Linked DNA regions of Bdellovibrio bacteriovorus. The protein of the gene in region 1 binds, or shares a complex with, the protein of each later gene. Links are inferred from orthologs where the notes say so. Each region holds a gene or a part of one and is shown on either strand. Other genes may lie near its edges. The genes, in order: tig and rpsG.

Region 1 (13,016 bases):
AAATCGTTTCGGGCGCTTTGCAGGATAACAAACGCGCTTTGATCGTAGGACAAAGAACATTTGGTAAAGGCTCTGTTCAGTCCGTTATTAAACTGGGTGATGGCAGTGGTTTGAAGCTGACGGTTGCGCGTTATTATACTCCAAGTGGTGTATCGATCCAGGCCGAAGGTATTCATCCAGACGTTGAAATCGAAGAAGTAGACCCAGAAGCATTTGCCAAGGCGGTCGTAAAATCGACAACGACTCGCGAAGGTGACATTGCGGGTCATCTTAAGGGAGACCGTGAAAAAGCATTAGAGAAGCTTGATACCAAACAGGGCACAGAAGAAGGTGCTTTGGCATGGTGGAAGGACGTCGGATCTAAAAAAGAGGCGAATCTGACGCCACAGGAAAAACTGTTTAAATCAGATTATCAGGCCTACCAAGCATTCAGTTATTTAAAGGCCTGGAATACCCTGAAAGCTTTGACGCGCTAGTTATTGATATTGGATTTTAGAGGCCCTACTCTAGCCCCGTTTTGAGGCAAGAGGGGGCCTTTTTTCATGTTAAACCTGCTGTTTACATTCTTAGTATTACCGGTGTTTGCGCAATCAAACTCGGCCGGTTTTTCTCAAGGCAATGTGCTAACAGCATTCCCTATTCAAGGCCAAGTTCAGGTGACATGCAGCGGTTTTAATGGTGAAGCGAATGCCATATACAATTGCCGTGATGTGGTTTTAGAACCGCAAGCATATGATTACTTTGTGGGTCCTCGTGATGAAAAGTTAAGATGGGTCGACATCATCGCAGTTCGCCAGGACGGAACCACGCGAGTAAAGACCTCTGCTTATGACGGAGCTAGCGGTCGCACCACTGAAGCTTTGAATCTTTGGATTTCCACGATCTTCCAAAAAGGTTTACTTGCTTTAGGAACTAACGAAATCAAATACAAACTTTATACGGCTGACAACACCCGCGATTCGCTTATCAGCGGATCTTTCAAAGCGGTCGTCAACCGCGCACCCACTCGTCAATGCCAAGCCGGCAGTTATGAGTCCACCGACATCAACGATTGCAGCTCGCAATATTCGATCTGCCAACGCTTTTTTGCTGAACGCCAGTTCTGTAGGTAAGCCTCTACTATGTCTTAGACCGAAATCTTAAAACCTGGAATTTCCGCTTCCATATTGAATTAAACGTGTTCCGGCGTGTCCTAAGGCCGGACCCTGTTTTGCTCTATTGCCTGCGCAGCAATAACTAAAACAGGAGAAATCCATGAAAAAATTTTCCGTCCTATTAAGCATTTTAATCGCTACAGGCCAAGCCGCCTCAGCAGAAGCTCCGATTCGTACCCAAGCCAAATCAGCGTTACGTATTCTAATTGACCGTCACAAAGACGCCGGAATGCGCATGCCTTTAGATATCGAAGGGGGGGCTGATATTTCTTTTATCTGTGCCGCTTCGCTTTTTATGCAATGGGGTGACAGAGTTTATCAAAGCATCGAAAACTCTCCAGACGCGCGTGAACCAGAATCAATGAAAGAGTTTGCCAACGTACGCGACAGCTTAAATCGCTCATTCCGCATTGTCATCGCGACTCGTAAGGATCTTCCCTCGGCGGTTGAAAGTGTGATTAAGGAATACCGTGAAGCTTCACAGATGGTGACTGTCCCGGGTGATCTTAACTTTGCGAGCTTTGCATCTAACGAATATCAATATTTTAACTCTTTAAATTCTTGTACCGAACCTCAATACATCGAAAAAGTAAGTTCACGTATTGCGCCTTTAGAAGACGACATCTCGGTGAACGGTGTAGAGGCCGGTGCGACTGAAGTGCCTTCAGTTCTTGTTAGAGCAGGTGGTGGTGGCGGTGGCGATGTTCCCAGTGTTCTTGTTGGAGCGGCCGCAGTTAGTGGCGGTAATCTCATTATCGTAGATAACTCTAATAAATTCCGTAAAACGAAAAAGTATTCTGACTGGATTCAAACTTTCGTTCTTGGACAATAAGGATTTTTTATGATGAACCTAGCCCCTTATTTATGTGCGATACTGTTGACAGCATGTACTCCAAACTCTGACGGCGTTTCAAATACCAAGGCCAAAGAGTCAAAAGCTATCACCACTGAAGAACTTAAAACCCTTCAAGTGAGCTATGAAAAAAACTTGATTAAGGCCACAGATAAAAGTGACCACGATCCAGTATGGACGGCGGAAGTTATTTTACCGCAAATTCATGGTTGGTTTACGCCAGGTAAAGGATTGAAGGCGGCTAGGTCGGTTTATGAGCAGTATGTGATTTATGAACTAAAGCCCATTCCGCCGAAAGTGCTTCAAGAGTTGGATCAAGTATTGATGCCGGGTCGCTATTCTATGGCGATCTTGACCAAAAAATTCTGGCAGGAAGTGGCAGCGGCCCAAAAAAGTGGATTACGTATCGGCTTCTTATCTTCAAGATCTGCAGCGAATGTATCGGGAGTTTACTTCAACTATTATCGCATGATCGGTTTAAGTGTTCTTTCTGAACCGGGAACCTTACCGCACGAGATCCGACACCACATGCAATACAAGAAAATCGATGTAAGTTATGAGCCTGAATTTATTTCTAAGTCGTGCATGGCTGATATGAGCCGAGCGATGGGCGAAATTGATGCGACGACATTTGAGTTACCACTGTATCGCGGAATCGAAGAGGAATTCAGCACACTTACTGAAAGGCATCAAGGTTTCGCTGAGTTGCGCACCCCTCAGCTGACACTTTTAACCATTAATTTGAATTACCCTACAAGTGTGAGCTTTCAGGTAAGCCAAAATAAGGAGTGCCCCTCTGACATAAATCAGGCCATGACAGAAATGTATGAAAGATTCAGTAAAAAAGAATCCGAGGTTACCAGTCAGTTAAGGGCCGTTAGTTCCGATGTATTCCGTCTTTTTCGTTTAAATAATGCTGTGGCGACGGAAGGCTGTACGAAGGTTTCAAATGATCGGTGTCAACGCTATATTCAGCAAATTTCTGAATTCCAACAGAAACATGCCGATCAAAAAGAGCAGTTCCTAACGTTGCTAGAAGCAGAAATCACAGAGCGCAGGGCCTATGTGTCTTCGGTCTTGGAAAAGTTAGATGATGAATCAAAAAAAGATCTATGTGGCAGAGCCATCGGCTTTGCGAATTTTGTAAAATGTGAGGATCAAAAATGAAAAAGATAATTATGTCGTTGTTGGTTTTAGGAGCCATGCAACCTGCTTTCGCGGATTCCCGTTATCCTAAAAATATCCCGGCCCGCACGTTTGGTTCAAATCAAGATGTTGGATCTTGTCAGGCAGAATCCTTTGTTACAGCCATTGAACATCAGCTGGCGAACCATGGACTTTTTTTCCGTGCATCTTTACAGCATTTGCATGCCTTTATTTGGAAAGATCGTGAGGACGCAAAAAAAGTCGATGCGGGCCTTGATATGACGGCGACCTCGATGGCTTTAGTGAATAGATATAGCGGCGTTATCCCAGAATACCTCTTACCTGAGGATCTCGAGGGAGTCGTTGAATCCTCTTTATCTACTCAAGGAGGGAGCGGTAAGGGGTTGCGACCTAAAATTGAGGATATGGGTATTTATGACGACCGGGTCCCAGTTCAAAACTTTCGCTATTCAAGTTCATTTTGGTCTTTCAAACCAGGTCATTCAAACACCCGTTCAGTGAATGATTTTTTTAATGTCGTAAGATCTGGAAGAATGGTGACCCTGTCGTTTGACTCGGCATTCATGTATAAATTTAGCCCAGTTACAGGGTTGCTAGCAGCTCCTTACCAAACAGACGAATCATTATTAAAAACTTCGAATCATTCCATTGCTGTGGTGGGATTTGATGACGACCTGGGTGGAGTAATTGTTCGTAATACGTGGAATGGTGCTCATGCACTAAGAGCGGTGGTGGTTGATGAAGGCAATCTTAGCGATGCCGAGAGGGGCGATTTAGCAAAGTTTCGCAGAAAGATTAGCAAAAAAATACTTCCGGGATACTACCTCTTTCCATACAAATTTATCCAGGACATGGCGGCGCGAGGAGTAGGCGGGTACTACGAAATTAATCTGGACCTCGGGGCTTTCGCAAATGTCTCTTCGGATTACTCAAAAGACTATGAAGTTTTAAAAACTTTCTTTTCGTGCGATCGCACGGAGCTGAAAAGATCACTTGAATCGGTGGGGCGTTCGATTGATTTTTTTGAAAATCCCAATATCAGCGAAGATAAAAAGGACGGGTATTTGAAAAGAATTAAGATGGTAATCTATTCTCAAATGTCACAATCCCGTCGGACATTAAGCTTTGCCAAGCAAAGTCGTCGTGTGGATGGAACTATTGATCGTGTGAAGGATTTTTACGACGGCAAATTCAAAAATTATTATTGCGGCGGTCACTACAAGGATCCAGAAACGAACTTTTGGCCGTTGCGTGGGAAAGACCGCGTATTAGAAAATCCAGAATTTTTAAAACTAGTTCGTCAGCTATCAATTAGCCCGAATGATTTTTCTGCCTGGTATGAGCTATTTAAGCTTTTATCAAAAAAGGAGTATTTAAATGATATCAATTAATAAAACAGTCGTAGGCGCCTTGGTCTTTGTTTCCCAGGTTGGCAATGCCGCGATTTTGCAAAATACCGAAAAAAACGAAGCTCAACTGGGATCCGGAATTCGCGTGGAAACAGAACAGTTGTTTCCCACTTGCCTGCAAAGTTTTGATCGGAAAGAAATGATTTCTGAAGACACGCTGGCCTCAACGCCAGTTCCGGAAAGTGCAAAAAGTGTAGAAGTAAAATCTGAAGTGATCCGTAGCTATGAAACTTTAGATGAATATACGAACACCAGCTTTTCCGCGAGTGTTCAGTATATGGCGTATTCTGGCTCAGCTTACTACAATCGGGAAGCACAGACCAAGATCAGCAGCGATACAATCACGGTTGGTATTAAGGCGATCGCTAACTATGGTCGCTGGTATATTAAGAATCCTGTTTTGAAACCTGAATTTGCTCGCTTAGCCCAAACCAATATCAAAGAATTTTATAAGCGCTGCGGGAAAGAGTTTGTATCAGGTTATAAACTTGGACAGGGCATTAATATTGTCTTACGCACTTTGGATTACAGCAGTTACAGCTATGAAAAAGTGGACATGGGTATGAGTGCTTCCGGTGGGTCGGGTGGTTTTTCAGCTTCGGTCCAGGCGGCATTCATGAGTGTCGCTAGTAAGTTGCTTAATTATAGCTCATTAGAGGTTCAAATTAACGCTTATGGTTTAGAAGGATTGCAAACCACTTCGCGTATTATTAAGACCGAAAAAGATGTAGAAAAAATTCTTGAAACCATCTCGGCCATGATCGAAGAGGTTGAAAAAAAGAACGCGGTCGTGACGGATTATCTTACGGCTGCATATCCGATCAAGGATCAGCCTTATACGGGGGCGCTGGGCGAGGCCCGACGCCAAAGTCTGAAAGATCTATTCGCCGCTTTCCGCCAAATTGATTTCGATCTTAGCCGTATGAGAAGTTATGTCACTCATGATTACGTGGCGGAGTTTCAAAAACTTTGTGATCTTAACGAAGAGGACAAAAGAACACTTATGACCTGTGAACGCTATCAGGAATACGTGAAACGCCAAACCACGGCGCTGAATTCCGCTCGCGAGCTGGTGGTTAAGGCGATTCAAGATTGTGCGAATGCGGAAGATATAAAAAATTGCCGTTTGGCGGATCTGGATGCTCAAATGATGTTGGCGAAAGAAACACGTTTATGGCCAAAGCAATATCGTCGTAAACTTGAAATCGCAAAATACAAAAGAGAATTCTTAGATTCTTTGATGAAGTAGACGAAGGAGACTTTATGAAAAAAATATTCCTTGCGGCAGTTCTAATGATGTTAAGCATTTCAGTGCAAGCTGCAAATAAGCCCACCAAGAAAGAGGCGGCAGAATATTGCAAAGTGAAGGCGAATCGTTTGTTGATCGACGGAAAAAGAGAGACAAAGAAAGCCTGTATAGAGCGTCTTCTTTCACTTTAAATTAAAGCTAGCTTCTCAAAATGCAAAAGACCCACTGGAGATTAAATTCCAGTGGGTCTTCGGTGGACTTCTTAAAAAGCCCTTTTAGTTTCAATTAAAAAGGCGAACTAGTTTTGTTCGTCTTTGAAAGTTCCTGCTGGAACTTCTTTAACTTTCACTGATTGGTTCAGGAAGTTGATCACTTTCTCTTCAGTGATTTGGTAAGTTAAACGGCTTGCTTGTTCAGATTTGCCATAGAACTCACGGATGCGCGCTTCATCGATACCTGTTTGTGCAGAGTATTCTTTGAATTTCGCATCAAGATCTTCTTTTTTCGCAAATAGATCGTGTTTTTTAGCAATCGCATCCACAAGGAATGAAGATTGGATCATTTCGGTTGCTGATTTAGTGAAGTCTGCATCCCATTTTTCCACGTAAGAAGCGAAATCGTTTTCAGTCATGCCTTGATCAGACATACGTTTTTTGAAGTCTTCGATCAAAGATGCTTTTTGTTCTTTCAATAATGAAGGCGGCACTTCCACGGGGTTTTCAGAAACTAGTTTTTTAAGAAGACGGTTTTTAAAGCCATCTTCCACACGTTTCTTTTCAGTTTGCTCTAGATCTTCCGTGATTGTTTTTTTCAAAGCTTCAAGATCTGCCGGGCCACCCAAAGATTTAATGAATTCTTCGTTTAGTTCTGGCAATACTTTTGCTTTGATTTCTTTCAAGGTAACTTTGAATTCAACTGGTTTACCAGCCAACTCTGCAGAGTGGTATGGATCTGGGAATTTCAAAGAGATTGTTTTTGATTCGCCCACTTTCATTCCCACAACGCCTTCTTCGAAACCGTCGATGAATTGTTTAGCGCCAAGTTCAAGGTGGTGGTCTTTCCCTGAACCGTTTTCAAGAGGAGCTCCGCCCATGAAGCCTTCAAAGTCGATGACTGCCGTGTCGCCATTTTTAGCTGCGCGGGCTTCGGTAACAGTTTCAAAAGTAGCGCGAGAAGCGCGGATGTTTTCAAGAACTTGATCTACTTTTTTAGCGTCAACTTCGTATTTTTCTTTTTCTACTTCCATGCCTTCATACTTTTTCAAGTTGATTTCAGGGCGGATGTCAAAATTTGCAGAGAAAGAAAAGTCTTTGCCTTCAACAGCATCAGCGAATTCAAACTCTGGATAACTGATGGGTTCAAGTTTGTGTTCAGACAAAGCTTCAACATAGTGTTTTTGGATAAGATCTTGGACAACGTCTTGTTTTACGCGATCGCCGTACATGCTTTTGATGGTTGCAATAGGCGCTTTTCCTTTGCGGAAACCTTTAATAGTTACATCACGTTGGATACCGCTGAAGATTTTTTGGAAAGCTGATTGAACAGAGGCTGCAGGAACTTCAACGTTCAATTTACGGGAAAGGTTTGAGACCTTCTCAACATTTGATTTCATTCTTTTTTCTCCTGATTAAAGCCCGTGGATACTAGATGAGGAGCTGACTTTACGCAATCTCATCGCAGCGCGTAATGCCTATATTTCCGCTCTCAGCGACACTCTAAACACCTATGAAGCAAGAGATTCACTTTGTGACTGGAAAAGGAGGCGTTGGGAAGTCGGTGGTAGCCGCGGCCCTCGCCCTAAAAAAAAGCCAAGAGGGCAAAAAAGTCCTTTTGGTCGAACTTGGAGATCAAAGTTTCTATAAGGATTTCTTTGGTTTAGCTCAAGTTGGATATCAACCAGTACAGTTGCGCCCCCAGCTTTCAATCGCTTTGTGGACCGGGGAGCAGTGTCTGCAAGAATATGCGCGGCATCTTATCAAGGTGGAAACTTTGGCTAAGTTGTTTTTTGAAAACGCCATTATGCGAGCCTTTATCAATGTTGCTCCCGGGCTTCCGGAACTTGCGATCTTAGGTAAAGTTACTAGTGGCCCTCGGAAACATGGACCGCCTTTGCCTTTTGATTGCCTGGTGGTGGATGCTTTTGCGACCGGGCACTTCATTGCTTTGATGGAAGCACCCAAAGGGATGGCGCAGGCCGTGCAGTTTGGCCCGATGGGGGAACAAAGCCGCAGCATCGATGCGTGTTTGCGAAATGAAGAGTTAAGTCGTTATCACATCGTCAGTCTTGCAGAAGAACTGCCACTAAAAGAATCTTTAGAGTTAAGTGAAAGATTAAACCAAGAATTCGGTGTTCACCCGGAACTTATCATGAACAAGATCATCCAAGTTCCTGTGGCTGCGGCAGAGCTGAACGAAGCGGCAAAAGAAAATTCGGACGTGGGGCGCTTTGCGAGCTATCTGTATACGCAGAAAACTCATCAGGAAGAGATTCTTAACAAAATTCCGCCACGTATGGGAAAAGTTCAAAAACTTCCACTGATTTTAGAAGATCAACCTTGGGCCTTAGTGGAAAAACTAGCGGGGATGTTGTCATGATTGAAAAGACAGAAATCCTTGTCTGTGTGGGCAGCGGGGGAGTGGGTAAAACCACGGTGGCGGCCTCTTTAGGGGTGCTTGCCGCTCAAGATGGTAAACGTGTTCTGGTGCTGACCATTGATCCCGCAAAACGCTTAGCCCAAACCCTGGGGATTGAAGGTACCAAAGATATCACCAAAGTTCCCAATCAAAACTTTAAGGGCGAGCTGTATGCTTCGGTGATTGATCATAAAAAAGTATTTGATGATTTTGTCGCCCGTGCCGCTAAAAAAAGTGAAGCCGTTAAAAAGATTTACAACAATAAATTGTATCAACAGCTTTCAACGAATTTAAGTGGTTCACAAGAATTCACGGCGCTAGAAAAGCTTTATTCCGTTTATGAATCTAAGCAATTTGATTTGATTATTTTAGACACTCCGCCGACAAAGCACGCTCTGGATTTCTTGCAAGCGCCGCAAAGACTGTCAGCCCTTTTTACCGAAGGGGTGGCGAAGTGGTTCCGGGATCCTGCCAGCAAAAAAAGTGGCTTTTTAGGTAAAGTGTTACAGACGGGCACAAGGCAAGTTCTAAAAGTTTTAGAGACTCTGACCGGCTCAAACTTCATTCATGAATTGGGTGATTTTTTTATCAACATTGAACAATGGCAAGAACAGCTTTTAAAGCGCACCGTCGATGTCCATCGCATGATGACCTCGCCGCTCACGCAATTTACACTGGTGACCTCTTTTGATCAGGCCAAATTAAAAGAGGCCGAGTTCTTCTCAAAAGAGATTCGTAAAGGCGGCTATCATTTAAGCGCGGTGGTTCTGAATCGGGTGTTTCCTTATTGGTTAAATGTGGATTCGTCTGAATCGCAGTCGTCTTTTCAGGGGATCAAAAAGATCTATGAAGAGATGAGGTCCTATTATTTAAAAAAAGATCGTCTGTATAAATCCTTTGAGTCTACAATAGGCAAAGACGTTCGCGTGTTCCGTATTCCTGATTTGCCTCACGATATTTCCGATATCGAGGGTCTAAAAGAAATAGGAAAACTTTTGGTTGAGGGAGAAAAGAAATAATGAAGTGGCTTTGGTCTTCTATTTTGGTGTTGTCGGTAGGTTGTGCTCACTTCGCAGAGCGAGCCAAGGAAGCCAATATTGAAGAAGTCCAAAGAAATGCTCAGGCTCAAGATCTTCACGAAGCAGAAGACCTTTTAAATAAAGGCCGTTTTGAGGAGAGTGAAAAAGCCTACGTCACTTTTCAAACTAAATATCCTCAGTCGACATTTTACCAAGCATCACGGTTAGGATTGGCTCAATCGTTCGAAGGACAGGGCCGATTTAATGAAGCGGTGGAGTTAAACCGCGAAATTTATCTGAATACTCTTCGCTTACAGCCAGAAATTGCAGCAAAGGCTTTGTACCGTTCGGCGTTTTGTTATGAGGCTATGGGTGATGACCAAAAGGCCCTGGCCGCGTTATTAGACGCGAAAAATCTGGGACAACACCTCCCACCCGAGATTGCTTTAGCCGAAATCCCGGCAAAACTCTCTGCAATCTATGCGCGTCAAGATCGTGAAAAGGAAGCCTTAGCCTATTTGAATGAAGCGGAAAAAGGTTTAGCTAAAGTAATGCAGGAACGAGGCTCTACGTTAGAAAGATCATGGCTTGCCCAAACTTATTTTCAGATGGGAAGTATTTCTACGAATCAGCTCAGTCGCGAGAATTTCGGCTCTTTTGCTCAAGGGCAGATGTGGGTGCAAAGTTATTTAATCAAGGCCATGAAGTTAGATGATCTGACGTGGTCACCGCGGGCGCAAAAAAAACTTATCGAAACTTACCGCAGTCTATTTTCTCTTTTTGAGTCCGAAGCAGAATTGGCGCAGCAAGTTCAAATGGGCGGAGATCTTTACGACTTGATGGATCAAGCGGAACTTTTTAAGCCTATAACGGGTGAAAAAATTGAGGGTTATGAAAAAGATTTTTTTGCGACGCTGACGGATATTCGCTCCCAATCCGATAAAATTCTATATACGGCCAAAGAAACTACGGGATTGACGGTGGAGTCACAAAAGCTTAATGGTTTACGCCGCGCTGGACGCGTAAAGGCCGATAAGCTTTTACCCGGGGAAAAGGCGAAACCAATACCTCTTCCTCCTAAAATAGTTCCCTCGCAGGATCCAAACCTGTAATATAGTTCGTTCTAAGGAGATGCCATGGCTAAATTAACTCTGCATCAACAAACCTTGGCAAATATGAAAGATATTTGCGCCTGGTTTTCGCAGAAAACTTCGACTTTATCCTATCCGATATATTCAAGTTACGACATCCGTGATTCTGGTTACAAAATCACGAACGTAGACGCGAATATCTTTCCGGCAGGATTTAATAACATTTGCCCCACTGACAAAGAGTCAGCCGTTGCCTTAATGAACAGATATCTTTCTGGTCATTACGAGAACGTGAAAAACATTTTGCTAGTGACGGAAGAGCACACTAACAACGCGTTTTATTGGGAAAACGTCCACACCATCAGAAACTTAATTGAAGCCACCGGAAGAACGGTTAAGGTGGCAATTCCTCGTGAATTGCCAGAGCCTTTGACGATGACAAGTTCCGCTGGGAACCAAGTGATTGTTCACTCAGCACTCAGAAACGGGTCGTTGCTTTCAACATTCACGCCGGATCTTATCGTCAGCAACAATGACTTTTCAGAAGCCTATGAAGAGTGGGCTCAATCTGTGATGGATTTGCCAATGAATCCGGCCCACGAATTGGGATGGTTTCAACGTAAAAAAAGCACGTACTTTAAATACTACAATGAACTGGCCGACGAATTTGCAGCCATTACTAAAATTGACCCGTTTCTTTTGCGTGTGGAAACTGAGTTGTTTGAGCATTTTGATATCGGTGACGAAAAAAGCCGGGAGGCCTTGGCCGCTCGGGTGGATGCGATGTTAAATAAACTTCGCGAAGAATATAAAAAACGCGGTATTGAACAAGAGCCTTTTGTATTTGTAAAAAACAATGCAGGAACTTACGGCTTAGCCGTGATTCGTGTGGGCTCGGGTGCGGAAGTTAAAGAGTGGTCTTATAAGTCGCGCAAAAAAATGAAAGCGGCTAAAGGTGGTCGAGACGTCGAGGAAGTGATTATCCAAGAAGGTATTCCTTCGATCGTTCAAGCCGATGGTGCCAGTGCAGAGCCGGTGATTTATATGATTGGCTGTGAACTGGCGGGTGGTTTTTTAAGAACTCACGCCGAAAAAAGCTCGACGGAAAGTTTAAATAGCCCCGGTGCGGTTTACAAACGTCTTTGCGTATCGGATCTCGCTATCGACACCCCCGGATGCCCGCAAGAAAATGTGTATGGTTGGACAGCGAAAATCGGGATGCTTGCCATCGCGAAAGAGGCCGAAGAACTGCACGCCCAGTTCCGCGGATATAAACCTCAAAGTGCTTGCCAGGCTCATTCCTAAAGTCTCGATGAAGGTCCAGGTTTCGCCTTGGGCCTTCAGGGAAAAAAAGCACAAATCCCAGACCTCATGTATTCTTAAGAAACAAGAGGGACTATGAAAAAATACTTTAGCGTGTTTGCTTTCTTCACATTGTGTTTTGTGATGGGCTTTTCTGTTTTGCGCGCCAATACCGATGAATATTTTATTGATCGTGATCCAGCCGCGGTGAAAAACGTTTTCGATTTTTCGCATCTTAAAGGCGAACGCCTGCAAGAAGCCGTGAGACAAAGAATGATGACCGGTCTGGTAGTTAAAAAAGATGCAGACGGGGCTAGATTCAGTTTCGGACACTTTGTATTTGTCGATGAAACGGGTCAAAAAAAGCCAGCCTGCCAGGCTTTCGGAAAAGTCTCGATCACCTTTGAAGCTGAAGGCGTGTCGGTCGGCGGAGATAAACCCCAAATGGAAGTTGAGGGACGTTGCGAACATTCCAGCGACCTAGCTTCGATCAATCCTCTTTTTGTTCCAGTGGCAAAAATTTTGGGGGAGCGTCCGGGGGACGGAGAGTTTCAATTCAATCAAGGTTCAGGCGTGACAATTCGTTTTGCGAATTTGCCAGAAGCGTGGCCTCGTCTTTGGCTTTTAAAATCAGTGAAATTAGTGAACGAACAAAGCTCTGAAGCTTTAGTCATTGAAAGCGATGAAGTCGCAAAATACCTAGGTCATCCGGTCGTTCTTAGCTGGAAATAAAAAAGGGGCACATGATGCCCCTTTTTATTTCGAAATGTTGAAAACTTTTAAGCATGAAGCTTAGCAATTTCCACAAATGTTCTGATCATCACGCCTGAAGCCCCTTTTTTAGGGCAGTATGGCAAGCGATTTCCGACCGCCCAACCAGTTCCTGCGATATCAAAGTGCGCCCAAGGAATACCTTCGCCCACAAATTGTTCTAGGAACGCCGCTGCCGTGGCAGCGCCCGCCCCCTTGCTTGAAGACATATTTGAAAGATCTGCATAAGTGCCTTTCATGTCTTTGACGTGGAAGTCAGTTAAAGGCATGTTCCATACCCATTCCCCAGACTCGCCAGCCGCTTTTTCGATCTTAGTTTTAAGACCCGCGTTGCGAGTGAAGTAACCTGTATGAGTGTTACCTAGCG
Region 2 (8,559 bases), 750 kb from region 1 along the record:
ATGCTACGTAAAGTAGAAATCAGAGACGCTGGTGACAGCCGTTTCTTGGCGGGTGAGCAAGCAGAACGTTACGCGTTCCTTGAAGAAAACGAACGTATTAACCGCGAAGGTGGACAGCCAGCAACGGCGACTCCGCTTCTTCTAGGTATTACCAAGGTTTCTTTAAGCACAGACAGCTGGATTTCAGCAGCCTCTTTCCAAGAGACTACAAAAGTCTTGACGGAAGCGGCGATCAACTCTCGTACGGATCATTTGCGTGGTCTGAAAGAGAACATCATCATGGGTCGTTTGATCCCTGCTGGTACCGGTCTGACTTCTTACAAACGTTGGAAGGTGTCTGTGGCTGAAGATGACGATACTTCATTCGTGGCGTTGCCAGGAATGGGTGCATCGGCACAGCCTCAAGGGTAGTTTTCATGAAAAGCCCTGGAATTTCCAGGGCTTAGATAAAACGGCCGGAAACCTCATCTCACAGCGGTTTTCAGGCCATTAAAAATTAATAACTAAGTCTTGACCCGGGCGCTTTGTGAATGTAATTTCCAGCGTCCTAAGAAAAGACGGATTTGTATAAATTGTTTAAGGGGTTTTAAACGTGCCTACAATTAACCAGCTCATCAAAAGTGAGCGTAAAGTTCAAAAGAACCAAACAAAGTCTCCAGCATTGGTGGCTTGCCCTCAGCGCCGTGGTGTTTGCACTCGTGTTTACACGACAACACCAAAGAAACCGAACTCAGCTCTTCGTAAAGTAGCAAAAGTCCGTCTTTCTAACGGTTTTGAAGTGATCTCTTACATCCCAGGTATCGGTCATAACTTGCAAGAGCATAGCGTGGTCTTGATCCGCGGTGGTCGTGTTAAGGACTTGCCGGGTGTTCGTTACCATATCGTTCGCGGTGTGTTGGATCTTCAAGGTGTGAACGGACGTCTTCGTTCTCGTTCAAAATACGGTACTAAGAGACCTAAGAAATAAGGATTGAGAAATGTCACGTCGTAAAAAGACCTTTAAAAGAGAAATCATTCCAGATCCAGTTTTCAAGGATCTAGTAGTAGCTAAGTTCGTCAATAAAATGATGTACGATGGCGCAAAAGCAACTTCTCAAAAGTTGTTCTACGGAGCTTTGAAAGAGCTTGAAGGAAAAATTCAAGGTGAAGAGCCAATGAATGTTTTCAAAAAAGCTTTGGAAAATGTGAAGCCTTCTATCGAAGTTCGTTCTCGCCGCGTAGGTGGAGCAACTTACCAAGTTCCAGTAGATGTTCGTCCATCTCGCCGTCTTGCTTTGGCAATGCGTTGGTTGGTTGAATACTCTCGCGAGCGTGGTGAAAAAGACATGGCTAAGCGTTTGGCTGGCGAATTCGTTGATGCTTACAACAATCGTGGTAACGCGATTAAGAAGAAAGACGACGTTCACCGTATGGCTGAATCGAACAAGGCTTTCTCTCACTACAACTGGTAATCTAGTTTAATGTCAGCTAAAGATCCAAAAACAGTAGCTGATCTCAAGTTCACTCGTAATATCGGCATCATGGCTCACATCGATGCCGGTAAAACGACCACCACCGAGCGCATTCTTTACTACACAGGTAAAAGTCATAAAATCGGAGAAGTTCATGATGGCGATGCCACCATGGACTGGATGGTTCAAGAGCAAGAACGTGGTATTACTATCACTTCGGCCGCGACCATGGCGTTCTGGAAAGATCACAGAATCAACATCATAGATACTCCCGGACACGTGGACTTCACCATCGAGGTGGAGCGTTCATTGCGTGTTCTTGACGGAGCTATTGCGGTTTTCGACGGCGTCAACGGCGTAGAACCTCAATCTGAAACTGTATGGAAACAAGCCGATAAATACAAAGTTCCGCGCATTTGTTTTGTGAACAAAATGGACCGTGTCGGAGCTGACTTTGTGATGTCTTTCGGGACGATCAAAGACAAATTAAACGCCAATCCAATTCCTGTACAAGTACCTATCGGTATGGAAGACACCTTCCGTGGCGTTGTAGATCTATTAGAAAATAAAGCTTACATGTGGGATCAATCCGGCATGGGAGATAACTTTGAAGTGCAAGACGTTCCTTCTGACATGAAAGAAGACGTCGCTCGTTTCCGCACTGAAGTTGTCGAGAAAATCGTTGAATTCGACGATGCACTTTTAGAAAAATATCTGAATGGCGAAGAAGTGTCGGTCGCTGAGCTTAAAGCCGCTCTTCGCAAAGGCACTTTAGAATTAAAAGCCTTCCCGGTATTCTGCGGAGCTGCTTTTAAAAATAAAGGTGTTCAGCCACTGCTAGATGGCGTGATCGATTATTTGCCATCACCTATTGAGGTGCCGGCGATCGTAGGTCATGATCCTGCGAAACCTGAAAAAGAAATTATCTGTAAAACAGAGTTTGACGCCAATGTGGCAGCGTTGGCATTTAAAATTGCCAATGACCCATTTGCGGGAACTTTGACTTACATCCGTGTTTACTCTGGCGAAGTGAAAGTGGGCGACCAACTTTTCAATCCTCGTACAGAGAAAAAAGAGCGCATCCAAAAACTAGTGAAAATGCACGCCAACTCTCGTGAAGAAATCCAAAGCCTTAAAGCGGGGGATATCGGAGCTGTGGTAGGTTTGAAGTTCACAGCAACGGGCGACACTTTGTGTGAAACTTCACACGCAGTGGTTCTTGAGTCGATCACTTTCCCTGAGCCTGTTATTTCTGTGGCGATTGAAGCGAAGTCTTCAGCGGACCAAGAAAAAATGCTTCAAGGTTTAGATAAGCTAGGTAAAGAAGATCCATCGTGCCGTTTGCGTAACGATCCTGAGACAGGGCAGATTCTGTTGTCTGGGATGGGTGAATTGCATTTAGAGATTTTGGTCGATCGTTTGTTGCGTGAACACAAAGTTCAAGCCAATGTCGGTAAGCCCCAAGTTTCTTACCGTGAATCGATTTCTGCTTCTGCCACTTCTGAATTCATTTACGAACGTGAAGTTGCGGGTGAAGCGCAGTTCGCTAAAGTTTCTTTGACGATTGATCCGATTTCTCAACATGACGGAATCCAATTTCAATCGAAAGTTTCTATTTCTAAAGAGTTCAACCAAGGTTTCTTAAAAGCGATCGAAAGTGGCTTTAAAGAAGCAGCGGAAGTGGGTCCTTTAGCAAGTTATTCGATGATTGGTATCCGCGGGACTTTGAATGCTGTTGAAGTTCGTCCGGAAGCCTCTAGCGAAATGGCCTTTAAAGCGGCGACCAGCCTAGCGTTCCGTGAGGCCGTGAAAAACGCCCAAGTGGAATTGTTAGAGCCTATCTTTAAGCTGGAAGTGACTTGCCCGGATGAATTCGTGGGTAACGTTGTTGGCGATTTAAATTCTCGTCGTGGAAAAATCCTGACGATGAATGCAAAAGTCGGTGGCGGTCAGGTGATTTCTGCCGAAGCTCCGTTATCTAACTTGTTTGGTTATGCGACGAACGTGCGTTCGTTAAGCCAAGGCCGTGCAAGTTTCAGTATGGAATTCTTGGAATATGCAGTCGTACCACCAAAAGTTAAAGCTGAGATCCTTCACAAAATGGGCCGTTTTTAGTCGGTAAAACCGAGCATTGTCGACATACAAGTGAGACGTCCTCATTTACTTTTAATTCACTAGCATCGAAAATAGAACCCAGAGATAAAATTCGGAGGGTTCTACGATGCAGAAAAGTGGACACGGGTATTGGCTGTTGCCGTTTTTACTCTTCCTCACCCTTTCCTGCACTCAGAATTCATTTTTTCCAATTCCGTGGACGACCACGCCGAACCCTAATTTAGGACCTTTAGCCGAGCCGGCGGATTTTGGTTTCCCGGTTCCCAACCCGGAGCCTACTCTTCCTTCGGGCGTCGACATCTATCAGCCTCCTTCACTTGAAACAAAAGATACCGGTCCACTTATAGCGGAGATGTTGCGTACTGCGGGCGCGGATGAAACTTTCACCCTGGCTGGTGAAAATTTTAGTTCGGGGATGAAGTTCGAAATTTTCTCTCAGACAATAAGTTCAGATCGCGCGACTCAATCCGTAGCGCCTCTTTATACAAATACCAGAACGGCTTCAACCACGGTCCCTGGCGGATTGCCATGGGCGATGTATCTGGTGTGGCCCCATGATGGTGACGTGCGCGGAAAGGCCTTCGCCCTCAATCGCACCGAAGGCTGGTGGGTCGGTCCCAAAAAGGCGATCGCAGGTCAGACTATTTCCATTTTTGGTCGTAATCTATCTTACGGCAACGGCACTTCAACTTCGTACGTTTATGTGAAGCCCGCGAATGCTGAGGGTTCTTGGGTGACGCCTACGACAGTGAACCCGTATAAAGTGGATTTTGTGGTGCCCAACCTTGCCGCGGGAACTTATGAGCTGTGGATTCACAACGGTCATGGCGGACGTTTTGGTTGGAGTGGGCCTTTGACTTTAAATGTTTTAGCGACGTCACCGTGGGCGGGAGTTGAATCCCAAACGTTCAATGTGAAGAACGCACCTTATAATGCTGTCGGTGATGGCGTGACGGATGACTCGGTCGCTATTCGCAACGCGATCATTGCCGCCGGCAACTCAGGGGCACCGGCGACGGTATATTTACCCGCCGGGACCTATGCGGTGAGTGAGAGTTTCTTTTTACCAGCGAAAACTCGTCTGTTAGGCGCGGGCCGAGACGTCACTAGTTTAAAAATGACGATCCCTTTACCCACTGAAAATGGATTTATAAAAAACATCGGCAGCGGCATCGTGATTGAGGGTATTGAAATTGATGCTGACGGCATGATTGCCGCGAATGGCGAAGCTTTGATTTACATGTCGGTAAATGATCTTAAGATCATCAACTCGCGCTTGAAATCTCGCGGTGGCAAAGTCTTCGAGGTTGGCAACGGATGTAATAACATCCTGCTGGATGGCGTGGACTTTGTGGGGGCGGGAAGTTTTTGGGCTTCGGCTTCGCAAGTGTTTATTAATAACACGACTTTTCGCCTGACGAATGACGCCGAAAGTGGGGTGTCGTTATGGGGCGGGAGAGAGATCGCCCTGACCAACAACGATTTCTCTAATTTCGATGAAACACAAGCGGATGGTCACGGGATCGGTCGCATGTTCGTCTCCCAAGGTCACTTCGGCAGTTTACGTAATGCCTACTTTTCAGGTAATGCTTCTCACAATTATGCACCTCGCGATTGTAATTTTGTAGATTGCAATATGGGCGAACAAATTCTTTTTGAATTTGGAGGTGGTGAATACAAAACGGCAGCTACCGCCGTGGGCGCAAGTTCAGTGACTTTTGCTTCCGTGACTTCAGATCCAACAACGACCGAAGGCGGCTTAGATATCACCATCACCAGCGGCAAAGGTTTAGGACAGCATCGACGAGTTGTTTCAGTTGCGGCCGGGGTGGTGACCGTCGATCGAGCATGGACGATTGCGCCGGATGCGAGCAGTAAATTTTTGATCAACGCAGTTTCGGAAAAAACGGTCGTATATAATAATACATTTCAAGGTCGCACGACTCACTCCACCCATGATTCAGCCTCAACGGCGGTGAATGTTTTTGGCAGCAGTGTTGATGCGATCGTTGATAAGAATACGATCTCTCGCATGCGCCACGGTTTGATGATTGTAACCCACGTCTCAAATATGGCCGGTAACGGAGCGCCACTTTATTTTTCTTTAACAGCTAACAACACGATCACGGATGGAAATAATGGAATCTACACCGGGATGGTTTACGGCTATGACTCTTCTCTTGATTGGGGAGCGATTGGAAACGTTTTTCGCGGTAACACGATTAACGGCATGACGAACATGGGAATCGCCTTTGATCAATGGGATTCCGCAGGTGGCAACATCGATTCTCATATTTTTGAAAAAAACGTTTTAACCAACGTCCACTATGGTTTGATCTCGGCATTAAAAGTCATTTGGGAGACGGGCACCTTTGATTCCGTTCCCATGAATGGTACAAAACTCACGGGAACTGTCCTGCGATCGAATTCGATTTCCAGAGGCTCAGCCGTTCAAGCGGGTTCTATTGGTTTTCGCACCGAAGCCGCCAGCACTTGGATTAATCGCGCCACGACATTTCAAGGATTCAATTCGGGAAACACCGGGCCTTAAAACTTATTCAGAGCTTCCTTTAGGAATCACAAAAAGGGTTCTCTTTTTGTTCCAAAGAATTTCCGGAGAAGTTTTGTAAATCTTTGCCGGCGGTACCTCGAGGGTCGAGGCTGTCAGCTGGTAAGCAATGAAATCATCAGGATTTAAACTCCTGGCGGGCTTCTGCGTCTCTTTGCCATTAATATTCATTTTTAGTATTTTGATTTCAGGGGCGGTCGCTAGCAGAGGAGCGATCTTATCATGTAAAAGAATTTCTGTAGTTCTTTTGCGATCTTTTTGTAAATCCAGGAGGCCTGATTCCTCTAATGACTCGAGGCGATCTATCTGCTCGGCATTGATATTTTGGGATTTTATTTTCTTAAGAATTTCTTTTAACACTGGTGCCAGGGTATTTAAGTGGGGTGGAGTCTGTTTTAAGTAAGCCGCCGCTTTTTCCGGTTTTTTATAAGAGGCGTAAATGGAATCTTGAAACATCAAAAGAGTCACTAGCTTTAAGGTCACCCAACCTTGTTCGTCTCGCAGCACAACATTAGAGCCATCGGCAAAGAACTCCAGTTCAATATTTTTTTTGGTGAGATCAACTCTTTCCAGTTTCAAAAAAGCCAAAGCGGGCAGACTTGTCAGCAGTATGAAAAGAAAAAGTACTTTTCTCACTGGACACCACCCTTGGAACTTTGATTTGCTTTCGAATTTGAATTTTTTCCGCAAGAAACATCGCTGGATACTTTGATCAATTGGACGGGGTGGGGGCCTTGTCCCTTAGACGTGAAATACGCTTTCTTATCCAGGTTTTCGCCCGGAGATTTCGAAATGTAAGACGTCATTTCGCTAACGGAAATCATCCCGTCTTTGTCGGTGTCTGCCAAACAAGCTTGGGAAGAGCTTGCGACCTCTTTAATCTTTAAATTCAGCCCTCCGCCTTCAGGGCTGTCCGCAGAAGTGCTGCCATCATTGGTCGAGGTTAAGGCATTATAAGTTCTTGGACCAAATTGTTTGGTTTCCTGACATCCACTGCCACAAGCGTCGATGATGGAAGAAACGTTCTTGCCCGCAAAAATGGCCTCGAGGTCGGTGTCGGTAATACTATTGATTTTTCGACAGGCAAGCCTGCAGTCAGCAAAGTTATGCTTGGGACACTTGGTGATGCATTGATCTGAATTGCCAAACTCCATACCGAACATTCTTCCTTCAACACCCGATTTTGAAACTGGTGTCAGCCCGCGAGTGCCGGGCTTGCGAAGGGCTTCTGCAGGCAAGGCCGCTTCGGTGCCTGCATAGCGGTCGTTGGAAAGGCAATGTCCGTGACCAGAATACATGAAGAGAACATCTGTATAGTTAGATCCCAACATGGCTTGCAGCTTTTTCAGCGCTTTTTCTTTGGGATGGTTGTCGATAAAGAATTTTTCATTGAGTTCGACCGGCTTACAATTGTTATTGGCGGCGATATCTCGATAATTTTTTAGGTCCGCATCGGTGCCCTGCAGGTCTTGTTTAAAGGTCATGATCAGGCAGATCTTGTCGGAATCACCCATCGCAAAAAAAGGAATGAACGCCGACAGGCAAACACACCCAATAAAAGTCCCGATGGATTTAAGTTTCATTGGGATATTATCGGATTTTTGCGTGGCCCTCTGAAGCAAAACAGCGTCTCGGTTTGAGACGCTGTTTAATTTTTGTTCCGAAATATCCTATGGGACAACCATGTCGATTACAAGTCAAGTATGCAGAAGGCTTTGGATAACTGCTTGAATAGATGGATCGAAAAGCTTCAGAGCCTCTGCGCAAGATTCCTCTGCTAGGGACTTTAGATCTATTTGGTATTCTTCAATGGCAAAGCTCAGTAATTCAGCTGATGGAGCGCTATTCTCTATTAAGATTTTCAAAGATAAAATCTTTTTTGTGTTTGAAAGTAACAATCTTTCACAAGTCAGGTGGCGATATTTTTTCTTTACCTCATCGCGAACAAAAAGGGCCGAGGCTGTTGTGAGGTAGAGGACGGTTTCTTGAATTGACAACTCAATCTTCGTCACATGATCAGTGGCTGCTTTTAAGGTTGCGTTGATTTTGGCTATCTCAGTCTGATTTAATCCAGCAATAACATTAATAAATCTTCCGTTAAATCCGGCGATTCTAGCCATTGTACTAATATATAGTCTTAGTAGAGATCTCTGTAAAAGTGCACTCTGAAAACAGGAGTTGATTTCAGCCACTAAGGATTGCTCTACGGAGCACCGTCGCTCGATGATCTTTGAATTTTCCTCAACCAAAATTTTAATTGCCTCTGATCTCGCAAGGAGAACTGCAAAGCGATTTTTTTCCGACTCCGCCTGTTTAATTAGTAATTCGGAAGACTTTCTTTCGAGATCGCTAATTTCGTTTACCAACTTCGCTATTTTAAGTGAGTAGGTTTTAGATACGAGGGCACCCATCATCCCCTGTGCC

What was found.
Region 2: the proteins of tig (region 1) and rpsG are in contact, whole or in part, in a crystal structure (PDB 3GTY), measured with the Thermotoga maritima proteins. The link is inferred for Bdellovibrio bacteriovorus from one-to-one orthologs. Residues at the interface, in WP_004081061.1 of Thermotoga maritima: Glu122, Val124, Val129, Leu130, Tyr133, Glu188, Gly259, Ile262, Tyr263, Glu266, Ser270, Glu273, Gln274, Glu277, Arg308, Gln311, Ile312, Ser315, Tyr316, Glu325, Arg329, Arg336, Leu363, Phe366, Trp367, Arg373, Leu377, Arg381, Leu384, Glu387; in WP_004081843.1 of Thermotoga maritima: Lys34, Lys52, Lys55, Glu59, Arg62, Gln63, Glu66, Asn67, Lys69, Val71, Arg95, Ala109, Lys110, Lys111, Gly112, Arg113, Pro114, Glu117, Glu121, Ile124, Ala125, Tyr127, Asn128, Asn129, Thr130, Gly131, Lys135, Asp139, Arg142, Met143.

Annotation. Positions count from the first base shown.
Region 1 is NZ_LUKE01000001.1:1,176,708-1,189,723, reverse strand. Bases 5,288-8,214 are described here. They hold tig (trigger factor), read right to left. Parts: upstream 7,445-8,214; coding sequence 6,131-7,444; downstream 5,288-6,130. Other genes in these bases: AZI86_RS05775 (ArsA family ATPase), read left to right, coding at 7,558-8,214; AZI86_RS19180 (hypothetical protein), read left to right, coding at 5,847-6,023; AZI86_RS05785 (hypothetical protein), read left to right, coding at 5,288-5,832. In the rest of the region: AZI86_RS05810 (S41 family peptidase), read left to right, coding at 1-476; AZI86_RS05805 (hypothetical protein), read left to right, coding at 543-1,112; AZI86_RS05800 (hypothetical protein), read left to right, coding at 1,255-1,986; AZI86_RS05795 (hypothetical protein), read left to right, coding at 1,996-3,174; AZI86_RS05790 (hypothetical protein), read left to right, coding at 3,171-4,565; more of AZI86_RS05785, read left to right, coding at 4,552-5,287; more of AZI86_RS05775, read left to right, coding at 8,215-8,427; AZI86_RS05770 (ArsA family ATPase), read left to right, coding at 8,424-9,485; AZI86_RS05765 (tetratricopeptide repeat protein), read left to right, coding at 9,485-10,597; gshA (glutamate--cysteine ligase), read left to right, coding at 10,622-11,881; AZI86_RS05755 (hypothetical protein), read left to right, coding at 11,975-12,610; AZI86_RS05750 (leucyl aminopeptidase), read right to left, coding at 12,658-13,016. UniProt on the Bacillus subtilis protein: Involved in protein export. Acts as a chaperone by maintaining the newly synthesized protein in an open conformation. Functions as a peptidyl-prolyl cis-trans isomerase.
Region 2 is NZ_LUKE01000001.1:424,181-432,739, reverse strand. What follows is about bases 1-2,714. They hold rpsG (30S ribosomal protein S7), read left to right. Parts: upstream 1-977; coding sequence 978-1,451; downstream 1,452-2,714. Other genes in these bases: fusA (elongation factor G), read left to right, coding at 1,461-2,714; rpsL (30S ribosomal protein S12), read left to right, coding at 593-967; rpoC (DNA-directed RNA polymerase subunit beta'), read left to right, coding at 1-411. In the rest of the region: more of fusA, read left to right, coding at 2,715-3,566; AZI86_RS02090 (glycosyl hydrolase family 28-related protein), read left to right, coding at 3,673-6,117; AZI86_RS02085 (hypothetical protein), read right to left, coding at 6,121-6,771; AZI86_RS02080 (caspase family protein), read right to left, coding at 6,768-7,718; AZI86_RS02075 (hypothetical protein), read right to left, coding at 7,833-8,559.